Regions from separate parts of the Bacillus sp. DU-106 genome, predicted to be linked through region 2. Evidence: riboswitches for the same ligand, from Rfam matches in the RefSeq annotation. Region 2 holds a riboswitch; each other region holds the start of a gene.
The links. A riboswitch is a leader RNA that binds a small molecule or an ion and turns the genes downstream of it on or off. The one in region 2 is predicted to bind thiamine pyrophosphate.
Positions count from the first base shown of each region.

Region 1: linked by a shared signal. The riboswitch ahead of tenA (thiaminase II) and the one ahead of C3Y97_RS02240 (MTH1187 family thiamine-binding protein) in region 2 are both predicted to bind thiamine pyrophosphate.
Region 3: linked by a shared signal. The riboswitch ahead of tenA (thiaminase II) and the one ahead of C3Y97_RS02240 (MTH1187 family thiamine-binding protein) in region 2 are both predicted to bind thiamine pyrophosphate.

Region 1 covers NZ_CP026607.1:733,893-741,109, forward strand. Annotated here, with positions in the region: tRNA gene C3Y97_RS03730 (tRNA-Tyr) at 1-52, shown strand, start outside; tRNA gene C3Y97_RS03735 (tRNA-Gln) at 64-138, shown strand; tRNA gene C3Y97_RS03740 (tRNA-Lys) at 143-218, shown strand; tRNA gene C3Y97_RS03745 (tRNA-Leu) at 233-313, shown strand; tRNA gene C3Y97_RS03750 (tRNA-Gly) at 343-417, shown strand; tRNA gene C3Y97_RS03755 (tRNA-Leu) at 434-522, shown strand; tRNA gene C3Y97_RS03760 (tRNA-Arg) at 526-599, shown strand; tRNA gene C3Y97_RS03765 (tRNA-Pro) at 610-683, shown strand; tRNA gene C3Y97_RS03770 (tRNA-Ala) at 700-772, shown strand; tRNA gene C3Y97_RS03775 (tRNA-Ser) at 793-885, shown strand; tRNA gene C3Y97_RS03780 (tRNA-Ser) at 941-1,033, shown strand; tRNA gene C3Y97_RS03785 (tRNA-Met) at 1,054-1,130, shown strand; tRNA gene C3Y97_RS03790 (tRNA-Asp) at 1,134-1,209, shown strand; tRNA gene C3Y97_RS03795 (tRNA-Phe) at 1,218-1,293, shown strand; tRNA gene C3Y97_RS03800 (tRNA-Thr) at 1,304-1,376, shown strand; tRNA gene C3Y97_RS03805 (tRNA-Trp) at 1,383-1,453, shown strand; tRNA gene C3Y97_RS03810 (tRNA-Ile) at 1,464-1,540, shown strand; tRNA gene C3Y97_RS03815 (tRNA-Asn) at 1,549-1,623, shown strand; tRNA gene C3Y97_RS03820 (tRNA-Glu) at 1,625-1,696, shown strand; gene C3Y97_RS03825 (CBS domain-containing protein) at 1,825-2,244, shown strand; gene C3Y97_RS03830 (DUF3965 domain-containing protein) at 2,566-3,717, shown strand; gene C3Y97_RS03835 (hypothetical protein) at 3,958-4,290, opposite strand; gene C3Y97_RS03840 (SH3 domain-containing protein) at 4,296-5,450, opposite strand; TPP riboswitch at 5,720-5,831, shown strand; TPP riboswitch at 5,892-5,995, shown strand; gene tenA (thiaminase II) at 6,081-6,776, shown strand; gene C3Y97_RS03850 (ABC transporter ATP-binding protein) at 6,745-7,217, shown strand, end outside.
Region 2 covers NZ_CP026607.1:422,947-430,163, reverse strand. Annotated here, with positions in the region: gene C3Y97_RS02275 (DnaJ family domain-containing protein) at 1-53, opposite strand, end outside; gene C3Y97_RS02265 (glycosyl hydrolase family 18 protein) at 425-2,449, shown strand; partial or broken gene C3Y97_RS02260 (P-loop NTPase family protein) at 2,893-3,087, opposite strand; gene C3Y97_RS02255 (ABC transporter ATP-binding protein) at 3,084-3,833, opposite strand; gene C3Y97_RS02250 (ABC transporter substrate-binding protein) at 3,830-4,828, opposite strand; gene C3Y97_RS02245 (ABC transporter permease) at 4,825-5,598, opposite strand; gene C3Y97_RS02240 (MTH1187 family thiamine-binding protein) at 5,570-5,890, opposite strand; TPP riboswitch at 6,018-6,119, opposite strand; gene C3Y97_RS02235 (non-ribosomal peptide synthetase family protein) at 6,172-7,217, opposite strand, start outside.
Region 3 covers NZ_CP026607.1:2,468,727-2,475,943, reverse strand. Annotated here, with positions in the region: gene C3Y97_RS12615 (heterocycloanthracin/sonorensin family bacteriocin) at 1-274, opposite strand, end outside; gene C3Y97_RS12610 (DUF3937 domain-containing protein) at 830-1,093, opposite strand; gene tenA (thiaminase II) at 1,491-2,180, opposite strand; TPP riboswitch at 2,308-2,413, opposite strand; gene C3Y97_RS12595 (D-alanine--D-alanine ligase) at 2,487-3,401, opposite strand; gene pdxR (MocR-like pyridoxine biosynthesis transcription factor PdxR) at 3,406-4,854, opposite strand; gene C3Y97_RS12585 (homoserine dehydrogenase) at 4,944-5,969, opposite strand; gene C3Y97_RS12580 (esterase/lipase family protein) at 6,057-7,217, opposite strand, start outside.

The sequences.
Region 1 (7,217 bases), 310 kb from region 2:
CTGTAAATCCGCTCCTTCGGGTTCGGCAGTTCGAATCTGCCCCCCTCCACCATTCTTAATTAATGGGCTATAGCCAAGCGGTAAGGCAACGGACTTTGACTCCGTCATGCGCTGGTTCGAATCCAGCTAGCCCAGCCATTAAGAGCCATTAGCTCAGTTGGTAGAGCATCTGACTTTTAATCAGAGGGTCGAAGGTTCGAGTCCTTCATGGCTCACCATTTTAATGAAATATGCGGGTGTGGCGGAATTGGCAGACGCACTAGACTTAGGATCTAGCGCCTTTGGCGTGGGGGTTCGACTCCCTTCACCCGCACTTTTAATAAAATAACTCATACATGTCTTGCGGAAGTAGTTCAGTGGTAGAATACAACCTTGCCAAGGTTGGGGTCGCGGGTTCGAATCCCGTCTTCCGCTCCAATTTTCAATATGACATGCCGGGGTGGCGGAACAGGCAGACGCACAGGACTTAAAATCCTGCGGTGGGTGACCACCGTGCGGGTTCGACCCCCGCCCTCGGCACCATATGCGCCCGTAGCTCAATTGGATAGAGCGTTTGACTACGGATCAAGAGGTTAGGGGTTCGACTCCTCTCGGGCGCGCTTTTATTAACGGGAAGTGGCTCAGCTTGGTAGAGCACCTGGTTTGGGACCAGGGGGTCGCAGGTTCAAATCCTGTCTTCCCGATATTCCCAAAAAACATGGGGCCTTAGCTCAGCTGGGAGAGCGCCTGCCTTGCACGCAGGAGGTCAGCGGTTCGATCCCGCTAGGCTCCACTTTATTTAATATATGTCTCGGAGGTATACCCAAGTTCGGCTGAAGGGATCGGTCTTGAAAACCGACAGGCGGTGAGAATCGCGCGGGGGTTCGAATCCCTCTACCTCCTCCATTTTTTCTTTAATGGCTTAGACATATAATAATAAAATATTTATTTTTTCCTTCATGGAGGTATACCCAAGTTCGGCTGAAGGGATCGGTCTTGAAAACCGACAGGCGGCGAGAGTCGCGCGGGGGTTCGAATCCCTCTACCTCCTCCATTTTTAAAACTTTATATTGTCGCGGGGTGGAGCAGCACGGTAGCTCGTCGGGCTCATAACCCGAAGGTCGCAGGTTCAAATCCTGTCCCCGCAACCAAATGGTCCCGTGGTGTAGTGGTTAACATGCCTGCCTGTCACGCAGGAGATCGCCGGTTCGACCCCGGTCGGGACCGCCATTTATGTTGGCTCGGTAGCTCAGTCGGTAGAGCAGAGGACTGAAAATCCTCGTGTCGGCGGTTCGATTCCGTCCCGAGCCACCATTTTTTTTATGCCGGCTTAGCTCAATTGGTAGAGCAACTGACTTGTAATCAGTAGGTTGGGGGTTCAAGTCCTCTAGCCGGCATCATTTAGGGGCATAGTTTAAAGGTAGAACTGAGGTCTCCAAAACCTCCAGTGTGGGTTCGATTCCTACTGCCCCTGTAAAGTATATGGGCCTATAGCTCAGCTGGTTAGAGCGCACGCCTGATAAGCGTGAGGTCGATGGTTCGAGTCCATTTAGGCCCACCATATATTATTCCGCAGTAGCTCAGTGGTAGAGCTATCGGCTGTTAACCGATCGGTCGTAGGTTCGAGTCCTACCTGCGGAGCCATGGCCCGTTGGTCAAGTGGTTAAGACACCGCCCTTTCACGGCGGTAACACGGGTTCGAATCCCGTACGGGTCATACCAAAAAGAGTCAGCATTATGCTGGCTCTTTTTTATTTTGTTAATCCTTTTTATTACGTTACTTTCCAGAAATAAATAAAGGAATTTTGGAAAAGCTATGGTATGTATAAAAAGGAGGAAATCATAATGACACGAGTGAGAGACTTAATGAGTACCCATATTGTACATTGTACACCGCTAGACAATGTATATGAGGCAGCTGTAAAAATGAAGGAAGAATCGATTGGATTAATTCCTGTTGTTGAAAATGAGCAAGTTGTTGGGCTTGTTACTGATCGTGATTTAGTCGTTCGAGGGATTGCTGAAAAACATCCTGGATCTAATAAGATTACAAATGTAATGACAACAAATATTATCTCAGTTTCTCCAAATGATTCTATTGAAAAAGCTACAGAGCTAATGGCACAGCATCAAATTAGACGATTACCAGTAGTTGATAGTGGTCAACTTATTGGCATGTTAGCACTAGGAGATTTAGCTATAAGGGAATCAGCAGATGATCAAGCTGGATTTGCCTTGAGCGAAATCTCAGAGCGTACAGAGTAAATTGAAACTTTCATTAACCGAGAGTTTAATGGTCACTCATAAAGAGCTAAATTATATATAAATTTCAGATACATTATTCTAGTATATATGGATTAAACTAATATGTTAGCGTGATGTATCTGAGACATTATATAATAAGTATGTGGTTAATAATTTCGACATTTTTTTAAAATTTGTTATTCTTAATTTTTAATAAGAGAAAAGATGATATACTGATAGATATAAGTATTATGAGAGATTTTGAATATAACAATATTAATTTTTAGTGGTGCGATAATAAATTAATATTTCCTACATAGATGAAAAGGGAAGGGGAATTATATGAAGGCTGTACAGGGCGATCCAAATTGGAATTTGGTTACAGATACATATATAGAACCAAATAATTTCGCTGAATTATTTTCTTTGCTTGTACCTTGTCACCCAAAAGGTGAGGGGAAAGAACGAACTATATTAGTATGGAAAGAGAAAGAATTTTATAAAGAAGAAAATTTAGCGGCATTTATCGTATATGGCATGAATAAAGCAAAGAAATTACCGCAGTTTCATAAAGATGAAATTCCAACTTTAGTGCGTATTCTTCGCTTATGCCAAGAGATTGGTTGGTATGAAGAGGCAAATGATTTTATGATAGCGCAAGGATTAGCTGAGTTTGTTCATACTTCATTGGAATATGAAACATGGGATCTTTTGACGCAATCAGTTGCTTTAAATTATTTAATTATTAAATATCGTATAGGTGAATTGACAGATAGGGATATTGAAATTTGGGATAGAGTTAAATTTAATGAGAAGTGTATAACCGATTGTAAACATTTATTATCTCATAAAGAAGTATTGGAATTTACATTCTTTTATATGTGCAAGAGAGCGAAATCATTATCAAAAGAGCAATTAAATAGTGATATGATGAGTTTAGCAATGTATTGTAATACTTTTGTATATGATTTGTATACACATGATTTATTACGGAAATATCGTAAGTGTACAGATTTCCTATCATATTATGGACCTAGTCAGGCAGTTTTAGCATGTCAAAGAGCTGTATTATCTCAAATTTCCGATCGCTTAGACCCATTAAAGACAACGCATGTAGATGATTATTTATATGTGATGAAAGAAATGATGGAGCATATGACGATAGGAGTAATGGATCGATATGGTCATTTTATTGGAAAGCTACTATCTTATGTGCCATTTTTCGAAATGATACAAGTTCCACAGCATGCATATTATTGTGAAGAATTACTGTATATTTGTAAGGGCATTGAATATAAAGAAGAAACACTACGCAATTATATATTTATACAATTACATGATTGTTTACCATCATTTTTTAGGCTATTTCTTAAAAATAAGCGTTACGCAACGATTCATGATATTCTTTTCTATTGGTGCGATGACGAACAACGAATGAGCTTAGAGAAAAAATATAATCTGAGCTTTATTTATGAAAAATATGCTTGTGGATAAACAATATTTTCGATATGAAAAATTAATATAAATTAAAAAGGATCTCCAGTTTATGTGAGATCCTTTTTTGTTAGTAAAACAAGGAGAAAGTGATTAAGACAAGAAACAACATTCCATATAGGAGAAGTTGTGCAGTATAACTTCCTTGTATACCAAAAAAAGTATTGGCTTTCTTATACAAATGCAATATGTATTTTATTGGAGCATCTTTGAAAGATTGGTACACAGTGTCTCCTCTTTCTAAGCTTCTTGTTTTTGTTTTTGGTTATAAGGGACATTAATATATCTAGCTACAAATAATAAAACAGCCATAAAGAATACTGGAAATACAGTAGATAAATAAAAGCCATTACTAATTATATTTGTTATGAGAGCACTCAAAAGAAAAATAGCATTATAAATATGGGCAATTTTTTGTTTTAGTTGCACTTGAAATGATTCCATCATAATTTCTAATGCAACAAAAGCAATAATAATAGATAAAAATACAATGTTTGTATTGTAAATGATTAAACAACAGATTAAACCTAAAAAGGCTACGTATTCAATTATAAGAGGTATATTGCGTGGCATACAATTTACCTAACTAAATATGGCAGTGGATTTACTGCATTTGTTTTTTCAAAATTCCATTCTCCATTATGTAATTCAAAATGAAGATGTTGCCCGTATGAATGACCTGTGTTTCCCATATGACCTATTAATTGTCCAGTCTGTACTTGATCACCAGCTTGTACAGTGCGATCCTTCATATGAGCATAAACAGTTGTATATAATTTCCCATTGATTTGATGCGCAATGAAAACAACATTGCCATAGCTAGCTGAATAATAAGATTTCACAACTTTACCTGCAGCAGCAGCTTGGATAGAGACGTTTCCTGGAGCGGCAATATCTATACCATAATGCATTTGTTCCCAGCGTATATCAAAGGTTGAGCTAATTCTTCCTTGAGCGGGGAATTTGAAAGCAGCTGGAATTGATGAAGGCTGATCTGTTTTAGCTTGTGGTTGATTTTGTACTACATAGTGTTTTGCTACATATCCGTATCCTGTGCCAAAACGAATTTTATACCAAGTACCTACAGTTTCTACTACTTGTACTTGAGTACCGTTTTGTAATGAACCGAGTAGAGCGCTACTTGTACTAGCGGTGCTACGTACATTTAGATTAGGTGTTGCAACAGTATATTTTGTATTATTTTGAACGGTGATTCCTTTTACTAAGGGTTGTGAACCATTAGAGATGAATGCTTTTTGTACGTAACCTGTTTGGCCATTATGTGATATTTTATACCATTCGCCTTGATCTTCTTGAACGGTAATAAACTTACCATTTGGTAATACATCTAAAATGGAAGATTCTAAATTAGGTTCAGAGCGAACGTTTAATGCATTAGCATTAACGATGTATTGATCATTAGATTGAAGTTTGTTTTTTAGTAAAATAGCATCTTTTTGTACATAACCTACTTTATTATGAACAGATACTTTATACCAACCATTAGTTGTTTCAATGATGTTCACTTTTGTATTAAAGCGAATTGTATCAATTGATGTGCTTTTTACGTTATCTTCTGTATGTAATGCTACTTGATCGACTTTGACATACCCAGTTTTAATATTAGATAATTGTTCAGCGTTTGCTTTTTGTACATTTGTTTCACCCATAGAAGGAAGTAAAGAAGCAATCGCTACAGTAGTTGCTGTTAAAGCAGTAGCTTTCATATTCATGGAATAGAGACCTCCTCTAGTTGTATAGTTGTAATTTTATTATAGTATAAAGATATAATATAGTGGGGGTATTCACATAAATGTAATATGAAATCAATATAAAAATAAATTTTTTGAGGATAATGATTCCTTTTTATACAATTAATTGGGGTTTTATTTTCTAAAATAGAATGTATGTATTGTATAATTTTGATATTATGTTGATAATTAAGAAAATTAAAAAAGTTGATGATGTCTTATTAGGGTGTTATACTGACAGTGATAATTTTATAGTTTGCTAGGAGAGCTGGTGTTGCCAGCTGAGAGTAGGCCGTAAGCCTTTGATCCTTTTTATTACCTGATCTAGATTATGCTAGCGTAGGGAAGCAATTCGGACACTAACAATGAGTCCCCGTTTCTTTGCGTATAGAAACGGGGCTTTTTTATTTGAAAATTTCATATTGAAACCACTAGGGGTGCTTGACTTGCTGAGAGAGGAATAATCCTTAACCCTTACAACACCTGATCTAGGTAATACTAGCGAAGGGAAGTGGAACATCGAATAAATGTATAACTTTATTTGCTGTAACCACTTCTTATATATAGAAGTGGTTTTTTATTTAGATACATATATTGAAAGGGGATAGAGAAATGAAATTTTGCGATAGATTATTAGAAACTGTGCAACCGGTTTGGGAGATGAGTCATAATCATCCGTTTGTAGTGGGTATGGGAGATGGCACGTTAGAAAAAGATAAATTCCAGTATTATATTATTCAAGATTATTTATATCTGCTAGATTATGCAAAGTTATATGCGATTGGTGTTGTAAAAGCAACGAATCCACAAGTAATGGGAAAGTTCGCTGAACAAATTGATGGTATATTAAATGGCGAAATGACAATCCATAAACAATATGCAAAAAGACTTGGAATTTCTATAGAGGAGATAGAGTCTGCGAAACCATCTGCTAAAAATTTAGCTTATACAAATTACATGATGTCTGTATCTCAAAATGGCACACTTGCGGAATTAATAGCAGCGCTTCTTCCATGTATGTGGAGCTATTGGGAAATTGGAAAGCGTTTAAATGATATTCCTGGAGCAAGAGATCATGAGTTTTTTGGTGAGTGGATTCAAGGATATAGTTCGGAAGAATACGGTAATCTTTGTATTTGGTTAATAGATTTATTAAATGAAATGGCAGTTGGAAAGTCTGAGAAAGAACTAGAAAGATTAGAGGAGATCTTCTTATATTCCAGTCGATTTGAATATTTATTCTGGGATATGTCCTATCGTAAGGAGATGTGGGGATTTGAGGAGCAAGAACATACTACAGTTTCATAATGTTTCTTTTCATTACGATGAGAAACCAATCATCCATGAATTAAATGCTTCTATATATGAGAAAGAGTTTGTCAGTATTATCGGACCGAGTGGATGTGGAAAAAGTACTTTATTTCGCCTTATTACAGGTCTAGAAAAGGTAAGTACTGGACAGATAGAATTGACAGAAACAAAGAACCATCCTGTAGGATATATGCCGCAAAAAGATATGCTTTTGCCGTGGAGAACAATTATTGAGAATGCTGCCCTGCCGCTAGAGTGCCAAGGTGTACAGAAGAAAGAAGCAGAAGTAAAGGCAAAGGAACTGTTACATAAATTTGGTTTGCAAGGGTATGAGCAAAAATATCCGAAAGATTTATCTGGTGGGATGAGACAACGTGTATCTTTTATTCGAACTTTATTAACAGGCGGGGAGATATTGCTGTTAGATGAACCATTTAG
Region 2 (7,217 bases):
TTCCGTATTGCTTGTCGAATTTTTTCTTCAGCAATGTTCAAAAACACATCCACACCATTCCCTCCTTTACATATTTTTACTATTATTTTACATGATATTTCCTTATCTTTCTACGTCTTTAATAATTGGCTCCATACAATTTTTTCTCAAATTTATTTATAATGAGCTTTTTCTTCCCATACCAATCTTTCGTTTTCATATATAGTTTGTATTCAAGCCTTTTTGTATTGAGAAAGTCTTTTTCAACTTAATAAAGCGTTTACACTAAATCTTACATTTGTTACGATTTAATCACCCCCAGCTCCCTTGTATAGACTTCGTGATGTCTGATCATTTTATCTAGACGTTTCATACGTCTAGATTCATTTTGGTTTATTGGCGTATGCCTTTAAATATATCTTTTATTTTGAAAGGAGAAATGGCTATGAGGTCTCAAAAATTCACACTGCTATTACTATCTCTACTACTTTTCTTACCTCTTTTTCTCACAAATTTTATTACTCCAAATCTCGCATTAGCAGATTCACCAAAGCAAAGTCAAAAAATTGTTGGGTACTTTCCTTCGTGGGGCGTTTACGGACGTAATTATCAAGTTGCTGACATTGATGCATCAAAGCTTACTCACCTTAACTATGCTTTCGCGGATATTTGTTGGAATGGAAAACATGGAAACCCTTCTACTCATCCTGATAATCCAAATAAACAAACGTGGAACTGTAAAGAATCTGGTGTACCATTGCAAAATAAAGAGGTTCCTAATGGTACTCTCGTACTCGGTGAACCATGGGCTGATGTTACCAAATCGTATCCTGGCTCAGGGACAACTTGGGAAGATTGCGATAAATATGCCCGTTGCGGAAATTTCGGGGAACTAAAACGATTAAAAGCTAAATATCCTCACTTAAAAACAATTATTTCCGTTGGTGGCTGGACTTGGTCTAACCGCTTTTCTGATATGGCCGCTGATGAAAAAACAAGAAAAGTATTTGCTGAATCTACAGTAGCTTTTCTTCGCGCATATGGGTTTGATGGCGTAGATTTAGACTGGGAATATCCGGGCGTTGAAACGATTCCTGGTGGTAGTTATCGTCCTGAAGATAAACAAAATTTCACTCTCCTTCTTCAAGATGTCCGAAATGCTTTGAATAAAGCAGGTGCTGAAGATGGCAAACAATATTTACTAACAATCGCTTCAGGCGCAAGCCAACGCTACGCTGATCATACAGAGCTAAAGAAAATTTCTCAAATACTCGATTGGATTAATATTATGACATATGATTTCCACGGCGGATGGGAAGCTACTTCTAATCATAATGCAGCTCTATATAAGGATCCAAATGACCCAGCAGCAAATACGAATTTTTACGTAGATGGTGCTATAAATGTTTATACAAATGAAGGTGTTCCAGTCGATAAACTAGTATTAGGCGTACCCTTTTACGGACGTGGCTGGAAAAGTTGTGGCAAAGAAAATAACGGACAATATCAACCTTGCAAACCAGGTAGTGATGGGAAACTTGCTTCTAAAGGTACTTGGGATGATTATTCTACCGGTGACACAGGTGTGTATGATTACGGTGATTTAGCAGCCAATTACGTTAATAAAAATGGTTTTGTACGCTACTGGAATGACACAGCTAAAGTACCTTATTTATATAATGCAACTACAGGCACATTTATTAGCTACGATGACAATGAATCTATGAAATACAAAACAGACTATATAAAGACGAAAGGTTTAAGTGGAGCAATGTTTTGGGAACTAAGCGGAGATTGCCGTACAAGTCCAAAATATAGTTGCAGTGGTCCAAAATTACTTGATACGCTAGTAAAAGAATTACTTGGTGGACCTATTAGTCAAAAAGATACTGAGCCACCAACGAATGTTAAAAACGTTGTAGTTACGAATAAAAATTCAAACTCAGTTCAATTAAACTGGACTGCATCTACTGATAACGTAGGAGTTATGGAATATGAAATTACTGCTGGAGAAGAGAAATGGAGTACAACAACAAATAGCATTACAATTAAAAACTTAAAACCTAATACGGAATACACATTTTCAATAATTGCCAAAGATGCTGCTGGAAATAAATCACAACCTACCGCTCTTACTGTCAAAACGGATGAAGCTAATACGACACCTCCTGATGGAAATGGTACTGCTACATTTTCAGTCACTTCGAATTGGGGCAGCGGTTATAACTTCTCGATTATAATCAAAAATAATGGAACGACTCCTATTAAAAATTGGAAATTAGAATTTGATTATAGCGGTAATTTAACACAAGTTTGGGATTCTAAAATTAGTAGTAAAACAAATAATCATTATGTAATTACGAACGCAGGATGGAATGGTGAAATTCCTCCTGGTGGATCTATTACAATTGGCGGTGCAGGAACAGGTAATCCTGCCGAACTTTTAAATACCGTCATTAGCGAAAACTAGACGTAATATCCATTAATTAATTCACTAAAGTTTGAATTTAGGTTTGAGCAATACCTCCTAAATTCAAACTTTTAATTTTACGAAAAATCAAAAATATCATAATAACCTATTATAATTATATTTAATTTCTAATATGAAGTTTATATGAAGTTCATTTGAATTTTACATGAATTTCCTTTAATTTCTATTGTCTTCCTATAATATCCATATTATCCTTTACATAAAGGAATTATTTTCATTCCATTTTGAACTATCTATATATATAAAGAAAGATAGTCACCTGTTAGGGAAAGGCTTTCGTATTATAAATATAACAAAAGAAAAAGCACGCTTATAAGCGCACCATAAGAGTGCTTCTTCATACAATTCTCATGTAAGAGTTCTCGAAAATCATGTTAATCACAAAGAAAAGGCATTAGCTCCTAAAAGCTAATGCCTTTTCTTTATTCATATTGTTCAGTATTCCAATCTTCTATATTCCATACTTTTGTTATCCACGATTCATAGAAAGAAGGTTCATGTGAGACAATTAAAACCGTTCCTTTGTATTGTTGTAACGCTTCCTGTAAAGCCATCTTAGTTTCTACATCCAAATGATTAGTCGGTTCGTCTAAAATTAAAACATCAGCTTTTTCTATTTTTTCATATAAGGAGCTAACACACTTAAAATCTCTTCTTTATCCTTTTTTAATTCGAGTGATGTTAACATATCCATCGTTCTCGGCCTAGGTAATTTCACTTGTACCTCGCCAACTATTGACGCTGGTCTTTGAGATAAAATAAATACGCGATCTGAAAGCAAGATTGCCTCATCTAAGTCATGTGTCACCATAACGATTGTTTGCTTTTCTTGATGCCAAGAGTTTAAAAGCCAGCTATGTACTTCCATTTTTGTAAATGCATCTAATTTACCAAAAGGCTCATCCAGCAGCATAATTGGCTTTTCACATAAATATGTGCGCAGAAAACTAATTCTTTGACGCATACCACCAGATAATTCATCTGGATAATGGTCTGCATATTCATCTAGTTGGAACTGCTTTAATGCTTCCATTCCTTCTGTCAGCCTTTGTTTTTTCGGCTTTCCTTCAATTTCTAACGGAAGAACGATATTTTGCAAAGCTGATCGCCACGGTAGTAATAAATCTTGTTGTGGCATATAACTAACAACATCTTGCTCTTGTACTTGCTTATCGTTATACGTTACGTTCCCGCTTGTTGGTTTTTCAACATTTGCAATCATGTTTAATAATGTGCTTTTCCCGCAACCACTCGGTCCTACAAAGGAAACAAACTCTCCCTCTTGTATAGAGGCACTAATATTCTCTAATACATTCTTTCCGTCAAAAGATTTCACTATATTTTTTATTTGTAATCCGCTCATTTTTCACTTGGAAGGAATTCATTTGTAAAAGCATCTTTTACATCGATTTTCTTTTTAATAACTTTGTTGTCATATAAGAAATTCATGTAATTCGTCCAAATTTCTTCCTTCTGTACTCCCCATGCTTTAGCATCATCTTGATACTTCGTACTTAACCATTTTTGGCTTTCTTGAACTAAATCTTTATTTACATCTGGAACAGCTTTAATTAAAATATCAGCAGCCTCTTTCGGTTCCTTAATTGCAAAATTATAACCTTCTGTCGTTGCACTCATAAACTTTTTCACAAAGTCTTTATCTTGCTTCGTATGTTTTTCACTCGTAATAATAACAGGACTATAGAAATCAAGCGCTGGATCTAAGTCCTTCACCATAATCGTATTTAACTCTTTTCCTTGGCGCTTCGCTTCAATACCATCCCAACCGTAATAAATCCATTCGAAATCTGCATCACGACCGATTGATTTAAAGAAATCTGTTTGTCCTAAGATGATTTTTTCAACTTTATTAAAATCAGCTTGATGTTTATCCATAATCGTCTTTAATGTCGCTTCTTCCGCTGGTCCTCCCCAGCCGCCGTAACGTTTACCTTCAAAATCTTTCGGTGACGTCATATTATCTTTCTTAAGCGATGCAAACGCTGAAGTGTTATGCTGAATAATCGCTCCTACAGATACAACAGGAATTCCTTCCACACGAGCTAACGTTACATTTTCTTGTGCGCTTATTGCGAAGTCTGCTTTTCCTGATGCTATCATTTGCTCTGCTGTTACATTGTCACCTGGTTGAATAATTTCTACATCTAATCCTTGCTTTTTGTAATAATCTTTCGTTTGCGCTACATACAAGCCAGTATGATTCGTATTTGGAAACCAATCTAATACTACTTTTACTTTTTGATCTTTACTTGCACTTTCTTCTTTCTTTGCCGGATTACATCCAGCCACACCTACCGCTACTAAGGCAGCTAACATAACTTTCAAACCTTTTTTCATTTTCTGCCGTCCTTTCTATATATCCATGGTGCTGTTATTCTTGCCATAAACTCTACGATAAAATACAGGCATAATGTCACCATAACGATGATTGCTGCAACACCAAATACTCGGGCAGTCAAAAAGGATTTTGTAGCCCTCGTAAGCATAACGCCTAATCCTTCACTTGCACCGAGCCATTCTCCGATAATTGCCCCCATTACGCTATATGTAACTGCAATTTTTAAACCTGAGAAAAAGTATGGAAGCACTGCTGGAAATTTTACTTTCTGGTAAACTTGCCATTTTGTCGCCTTCATTGTTTGTAACAGTTTCAACATGTTTTTATCTACTGTTTGAAAACCTTCTAAAATACTAAGCGCAATTGGGAAGAAACAAACGAGTATTACGACCATTACTTTCGGCAACATCCCATATCCAAACCAAATAATAAATAGCGGTGCAAGTACAACAATTGGAATTGTTTGCGAAATAACGAGCAATGGATTTATTAAAATACGAAATAACGGTATAACGTCCATAATAATTGCGATGCTCGTCCCCAATAAAATTGCAAAGAATAGTCCAATTATAACTTCCTGCAGTGTTTGCATCGTATTTGGTAATAGTAAATCTTTCATCCCAATTAATTCTTGAACAATGGCAGAAGGCTTTGGTAAAATCCACGGTTCGATTTTAAATAATGAAACAGATCCTTCCCATATCGCAATGAGAAGGATAAGCCAAATAGTTGTAATAAGTTTAGATTGCTTCTGGTTTTGCATATTCATCACGGTACTTCCAAACCTTTTCATCTATCGTTACACCAGTGCTTGGACGATAATGGATTTTAATAGAAGTAATCACTTCTTCTGCTCCAGCATCGACGCAAGCTTGTTGCGCACGTTTAACGACATCAAGAAGTACATCTAATTCTCCTTCCAAAGTTGTTTCCATTGCCCCTACTTCATAACGAACTCCCGATTGTTGCACAACTTCAATTGCTTTATCGACAACAGAATATACATCTTTCGTTTTTGCTTGTGGTACTACTGAAAATGACATTGTAACTTGTTGTGACATAATAAAATCCCCCTTATAAAAATAAATTTCAAAAATAAATTTCAAAAATAAATTTCAAAAATAAGAAAAGGCTTTCCTACTGCGTAGGAAAGCCTTGTATGCAAGTTATTACAGAATAACATATGCTACATCACTTTAAGTAACTCCCTACGCTGGCATTATCCAGATCAGGTTGAGGGTCGATGTTTACTTACATCCTCTCAGCCAATTGGCTCCCCGGTCCTTAATTCGTTTTCATTGTAGCATGATTTATTTTATTGAACAAACAAAAGCATGCATAATCATTTCATTATTTTTGGAAAATAACCAACTTTTTCACCATGAGCTAATAACTGCTGAATAAATTCTTTATTAATTGCTGGTACTATCAATTCTTTTTTCTTAATCCATTTATTCGTTCTACGCGTACCCATTACAATTTCAGATTGCTGCGCTCCATCTCCTGCAACTTGAGAAGCAATTAACTCTGCTATTACTTCATTTCCCTTCGCTAATGCAAGTCCGGTATTTACATATTCTGAAAGTGGAACCATTTCAAGATTGTATCCACACTCTCCAATTAGCTGTATAAATTGTTCAAACTCAATTTGATGTGGATGACAAATATGTAACGTCTCTCCTATAATTTGCGCATCTTGCAAATACGATACAATTGATTTACTAGCAAAATCAATTGGTGTGAAATCAACTTTCCACTTCACATTTGGTGCTTTCCCAATTAATAGCATTGTTTTAATAAGACGATAAAATGCGTTTCCTTCAATATTTTGTTGGAACGAACCTGTTTCTGAATGACATGCTAAATTACCTGCACGATAAATATTTCCACGCAAACCATTTTTCATTGCTTCACGAACAATGTTTTCCGCTTGTAGTTTACTATTTGAATATACATTCTCTAAGTCTACACTGTAATTAAAATCACCAGTTTTCATGTATGTATCCCATTGATCTACCGCTAATTCTAACGGGATACCAATTGTAGAAATAAAATGGAATGTAGCACCTTTCTCCGCTAATGTTAGCATACGGCTAGTTCCTTGGACATTTATATTTTCAAATTGTTTTACATCTCCAAAATGTCTTACATCTGCACCGCAATGAATTATCGTATCCATCTTAGAACTGATGAACATAAATTCTTCTTCGCTCATCCCAAGATACTCTTCTCCAAGATCACCAGCTACGGCCTGTATACGCTGTAACCATTCTTCACATATATCATTAAAGTAGCCTGTTAATGTATCTATAATTCTTTGCTGCACATCTTTAGTTGGTCTTACTAAACAATAAATAGTAGCAGATGTATCTCTCAACAATTCATATA
Region 3 (7,217 bases), 2.0 Mb from region 2:
TAGAGCAACCACCACAGCCTCCACAGCCGCCACAACCGCCACAGCCTCCGCAACCAATACAACCGAAGCAACCAATACAACGGAAGCCACCACAACGGAAGCCGCCACAACGACCTCCACCACAACCGCCACAACGACCACAACCGCCACAGCGACGAGCAGCATCTTCAATATAGTAATATGGATATTGGTTTTGCTGGTCCCAATAGACAATATTTCCAGACCGGTAATCATTAAGGCTTAACGCTTGTAGTTCTTGTTGAAACTGATTCATTTTCATAACCTCCGTTTATAAAATACAACCTCATCGATACTTCCCTATATTCCTGTTCGTTACATCTAAGTAGAAATAGCGCTATAAACTAAGTTCAATACGTACACCAACAAAGTATGACTTATCACTAGATGATGCACCTTGTTCATATACCTATTTTTACTATGGGCTCATTTTTATAAAGTGAAACTTTAATCAGTGGGGTTTTGTTCATCCCCTACCTAACTTCTTTGCTTCCGCTGAATTTTGAGGTGGGGGGCTTACTGCCCGGCAAATAGCGGGATAAATAAAAATTTAAAAATATGAATTCTAGCGTCATATCTTCATACTTACTAAGTTCAATTAATTTCTCAATAATTATGATGCCATGTCCTATATATTTCCGTCTGCTGCTTAGATTTTTCTGTACTGTAAATGGCTTTCGCTATAACACCTCCAAGTGACCGGTTTCTATGACGGATATGAAATTCCAACAAAAAAAGCCCTAATTAGGGCTTTTCATTCTATTTCTCCAGCAAAACTCTCTATGAAATTGCTAATTGAAAAAAGACACACTTAGATTGATGCGTCTTTTTGTGATGCCTCTTTTGTGAAATCATATAAAGCAATTGCGCCTAAAAGAACAAGTATACCTTGAGGAACATCTAGCAAAATAGTTTTCCAAATTTCTGGAATTACCCATTTAATATCTGCTGCTGTTTCAAGATATGTTTGGAAATAGCTGATTGTAAAATTAATTATCCCTAAAAATACAAACAACGATAAACCAAATCGAATTAATTTCTTATTTGTAAACATATAACACCTCTCAAAATTCATTGGATATTCCTGCTTTTGCTTCTTTATATTTCTATATCTTTATATCTAATTTTAACACATAAAGAACTCAAAAAAATACGATATGCATATTTGCATATCGTATTAACAACACTCCATGATAATTTAGGAATTCCTGCGAAGAAAAAACAACTCCGTTACAGCTAATAGCTCGGGTTTCTTTTCTTATTTAACTTCATACCACCAACATTTACGTTCTTTAATTGTAAAATAAATGTGACAGAAGTTTATCCAGTTAATGCGTAGACAAGTAAATGAGCTAAATTATCGATATTCTATTTCGCCATATCCGTAGCACTAATAACTTTACGCAAATTTGACAAGAAAAAATATATAGATAGGTATGATCCAGACCTATCTATAACATTACTTCTATTCTTTATCCAATTACGTCTTTTACGTCTGTATCCACTGGCCACTTTTCTAATGTATAAGCCATTTCCCAAAATGAATATTCATATTGACTGCTAATAATAAAATGCTGTTTCATACGTTTGCGGTCTGCCTCTGTTACTTTTTCAGCGATAGTATCTAAACGTGTAATTTGTTCTTCAACTAGCGTACGGAACCAATCAGATCCATAAGCAGAAATCCATTCGTTATAAATTGGCTCTTCCGGCTGGCACTCTTTTAAGCGTTCGCCAATTTCATAATACAACCAATAGCAAGGTAAAATTGCTGCAATGGTATCTCCTAAATGCCCTTCATACGCAGCACGATACATATGTGAAGTATACGCATATGCAGTTGGCGCAGGAATAAAATTATCTTTTTCTTCTTTCGTTATCCCTAGTTTTTTAGCAAAATTCTCATGTAAAGATAACTCGGCCTCATATGTATTTTGAGCATGATGTGCCATACGAGCTGTCGTCTCTAATTCAAGAGCTTTTGCAGCTCCTAAAGTTTGTACTCTAGCAAAATGACTCAAATAATATGAATCTTGAAGCACATAATAGCGAAAACTAGCTAAATCTAATGTTCCTTCACCAAGTTTTTTTACAAAAGGATGGTTAAAACTCGCTTCCCAAATTGAATCTACTTCTTTACGTAATGATTGTGAAAAAGTCATTTAAATCCCTCCAATAATGTATAAAATATAAGTATTTATCCACAATTATTAAAGCTGTAAAATAAAAAAACTTTCTTTACAGGCGTAAAGAAAGTGAAATTGACAGTATTTATTTACTCATTAAATAGCAACGTCTTTCCCACTTCCCTACGCTGGCATTAACCAGATCAGGTACTAAGAGTCTCAAAATCACATTTGATCTCAGCCTATAAAAGGCCCCCCTAGTGGATAAATATTTTGTTTTTATAATGTATTCATCATAGCATACTTCGTGAAACTGTCAAAAAAATTCGTTATATAATCTCCTTAAAACCCTTCTTCTTTTCTAACTTTTAATGATGTTTCAATAATCATATCTAATAGTTTGCTATAACTAATTCCCGCTGCTTCTGCACTTTTGGGCAATAGGCTTGATTGTGTCATCCCTGGTAATGTATTAATTTCCATTACATATGGAATTCCGTCCTTCACCATCATATCAACTCTTGCATAAACACTACATTTTAATGCTTTATAACAAGTCAGTGAAGCTTTATTTACACGTTCCTTAATTTCTGCTGGAAGTTCGATAACTTCCTCAACGGTACTAGTATCATCATATTTTGCATTGTAATCAAAGAACTCGGCTGCATGTCGAATTGAAACTATAGGTAACTGTTTTCCATCCAGAATAGAACATGTAATTTCATCACCTTTTATATACTTCTCAATTACTACTTCAGAATCCCATTCGAATACAGTTTCTAGCATTGAGATCAATTCATTTTTATTGTAAACGATTTTCACCCCGACACTCGATCCGCCAGAGTTTGGTTTTACCACTAATGGAAATCCTAACTTATCTAACTCATCAAGATTTAGATCCTCCATTTTTGTAAGTTCAATCCAATCTGGTGTTTCTACACCTTCATAACGTAAAATCTTTTTCGAAATATTTTTATCCATACATATACTGCTAGATAACATATTACTTCCGCTATAAGGAATCCCTAAACTCTCCAGTGTTCCTTGAACTGTCCCATCTTCTCCGTATTTTCCGTGTAATGCGAGCAATGCAAAGTCAATGTCTTTCGCTTTTTCAATTAAATCCATTTTTTCGTTTAATGTAATTGGAACTATTTCATACTTATTTTTATCTAAATGAGCAATCATTTCATTCCCCGTCATAATTGAAACTTGTTTTTCAGACGATACCCCGCCCATAATAACACCGATTTTCATTTTCTCAACTCCAAATTTCATTTTTTAATGTATCACCAATTATTTTAATTCCACGAACTATTTCTTCTTCTTTCAAGCGCGAAAACCCTAATCGGAAAGTGTTTGCTCCTTCTCCATCAGAGTAAAAAACATCTCCAGGTGAAAACGTAACGCCTTTCTCATAACACTTTTGTAAAAGTGTGCGGGCATTCATATGCTCTTCTAGCTCTATAAATAAATGAAGTCCACCATCTCCAGTCATTCTTTTAAAAGGAATGTACTGGTTACATGCCCCGACAGCTAACTCATATTTTTTCTTATAAACAGATCTTGCCTTTTTTAAATATTTTTCAAAATATCCCTCATGTAAATATTGAAACAGAACAGCTTGATCTAGCGTAGATGTGTGAATCGTTCTTGCTCTTTTTACGCTTTCTAAATAATGAATCAGCTCTTTATCTGCAATAATCCAGCCTACACGTAAACCAGGGAAAAGCACCTTTGAAAAGCTACTAATATAAATCACATTATTGCCAGCTCCCGCAAAAGTTAATAATGGAGCTAAATGTGAACCTGAATAACGTAATTCTTCATTAAATCCGTCCTCTATAATAGGAACGTTGTATTTTGAGAATAACCTCATCAATTCCGTTCTTTTCTCTGAACTCGTAACAATACCGGTTGGATTATGATAAGAAGGAATTAAATAAGCAAAATCAAAATCTTTTTCACGCAAACTTTTTTCAACTTCATTCGTATCAATACCATCCTCATGCATATCAATCCCATGAACTTCAAGTCCATGTAAACGGAAAAGCTTAAGTGCAGCATGGTGAGTTGGATTCTCACAAATGACACGACCGGATTTTTTTGATAAAGAAGAGAGTACAATATCCAATCCTTCTGTAAATCCATTTGTAATTAGAATATCTTTATTCGAAATGTCTACACCTTTCATTTCCATGTAATGAAGTAAATAATTCATTAACGGTCTATATCCCTTTGCATATCCGTAGTTCAATACGATGTCCCCTTCAATGGACATACGAGTAAGAAAAGCTCTTTTGAAATTTTCAACATCAAATAGCTTCTCATCCGGGGCTATACTATTAAAAACAATCATTCCCTTTTCCCAACGAACACCATGTTTCATTAAATCTAATTCGTCCGCTAATGCGGTCACTGTATTAAGTTTATTTTTCCAATCTATTTCAACAGACGAAGTGTTAGATATATCCACCTTGGCAACAAAGTTCCCTTTTCCTTTAACTGCATAAATGAGTCCTTCTTGCTCTAAATCTGCATAAGCAGCGAGTACAGTGTTTCTACTCACACTTAGTAATTCACTTAGTTCCCTTGTTGATGGGATTTTTTGATCCCCGAGCAAATGCCCTTTCATAATCATTTTCTTCAAATAATCTTTCAATTGAATATAAACGGGACGTTCTTTAACAACTTTAAAATCCTTAAACAATTTCTTACCCCCTGCAATCATTTTTGCATATTTATTTCATTCTCAAAAGGTCCACGGCATATGTATTTTTTATAAAGGGCGGTACGGTCTTACAAATCTTTTCGATATAAGTTTATTACATCTTTTAAAGCTGCAGCTGCAGCGCCTCTTGGATTAGAAGCCCCACCAATTGTAGTAACTTGTCCCATCGTATCTGTAAAGAACGTAATTCCTTTTTCGGTTCCATTTACTTTTGCTAACGGATGATCTTTTTCTATTTGGCACGGTTCAACATTTAAATTCACATTGCCTCCCTCATCCTTATATGTTGATGCTATTAATTTAATAATTTTATGTTGTTCCTTAGCATTTCGAATTTGCTGTTTTGTAACGTGCTCGATTCCTTTTATATGTATATCAGTAAGTGTTTTCTCTGTTTCCATTAAGCTGTTTGTCAAAAGTAACAATTTACACGCACTATCTGAACCACTTATATCTAATATAGGGTTTGTCTCAGCAATTCCTTTATTTTGTGCTTCTTTCAGTGCTTCTTCAAATGTCATATCTTCCTCATACATTTTCGTAAGAATATAATTAGTTGTTCCATTTAATATTCCTTCTATTTTTTCAATACTGCAACCGGCTAAACTAAATTGTCCGATATCTAGTGTCGGTAGTGCAGCGGCTGTTGCACCGCTATATCGAATTCGTATATTTGCGCCTTTTGCTGCTTCATTTATTTCTCTCCAATTTGTAACGAGCGCACCTTTAGAAATTGCCACTATATCCATCTGTTTTTCAATCGCTTGTTTCATATATTGTTTCCCTGGATTTCCATCTTTAAGATTTGTAACTGTTGATTCTACCAATACAGTACCACTTATGCTAGTTGTTGCACGTTCCTTCGGATGATACTCTAAATATTTTTCAATTGCAGCGGTACCGCCACCATACATTAATAAATGATGAAGTGATAAGCCGTCTTCATTATGTATTGCAATATTTCTCCCTAATACGTCGCTTACAACTAATTGAATCCCATATGTTTCATATATATATGAATATTTTTCATTTAATAATTTTATAAACTCTCTGCCTACTGTTCCGTATCCTGATAATACAACTTGAATTTTCATAATATCCCCCCATATTTTTCTACCAAATCCCTCTTTCAATATAATATAAAGCGCTCTCGAATTCCATCGAGAGCGCTTTATTATTACCTATTTCGGTAAACGTGATAGCTTTTCAGCAATTGTTCTATAAAACTCTTGAATGCTAGAAAAACCTAACGAGTCTGAAACACTTAACCCTATCATGTCGAGATGGTCCCAATTCGCTTTTGTTTCGATATGATTCCATTTTCCAATCTGTAATGACTCATTATTATTTACAGTAACATTAGAAGATGGTGCAATCATAGAATTTGTATTTACTACACCATCATTTTGCCACCAAGAAGTATCAACTAGCGGACGGTTTTCTTCATATCTCGCATAAGAACCTAAGAAAAATGCATTTCCCATTAACACTTTATTCATCGTTATATGAGGCAAATGTAAACCTGTTATAGGTGCTGCTTGTGATGCATGTCCACTATAGGATAAATAATACACATCTGGTTGCGTCTTTACCCAATTATTTAACTCCTTTGCACCATCTGTACTTAAATCCCATTGACTTATATCTTTTGTATTTTTCCAAAGTGAACTATTTAGAATACGATTACTATATTGGAAAAAGGACTCTCCAGCATTCTTCTTTATACCCCATTGATCCAATTTAAAATCATATAATGATAAATTATTGTTTCCTCCAAAGCTTGCAGCTGTAATGAGTAAATCTTTAACAAACGGCAGTAGAAGACTACCATCCGCAAGTGTTGTACCGTTGTGAGGGGTTGCTAATGTTGTAACACTATGAACGTATGATTTTCCGCCTTCAAATAGTGGTGATATTTTGGTGTCTGGGTGATTTTTCACATAATTCTTTTCTTCAAAACTACCTTCTTTTAATAGCTGTACTAATGTTCTAATCGTTTGTCCACCCATGCTATGTCCAACTAAATGAACTTTATTTGTTTCACTCCAATTCGGCGCAAAACCACTATAAGTTCTGCCAAAACGATTATGTCCATGTTTCTCAGCATGGACTGCACCATAGTCTACTGTCCCACCGCTAATTTGTGCATACAATTCACATGCACGATCCCAGTTACTAGAAACAGGTCCAACAGCTGCGGTATGTACCGTATAACCATTTCGTTTCAAATCTTCCTGTATATCATGAACACCACCCCAATATTTTACGCCAAGCATTTCTTCTCTACCCCATCCAGCAAATCCATTCACCAATATGATAGGATAATTATTTTGTTGCCTCTC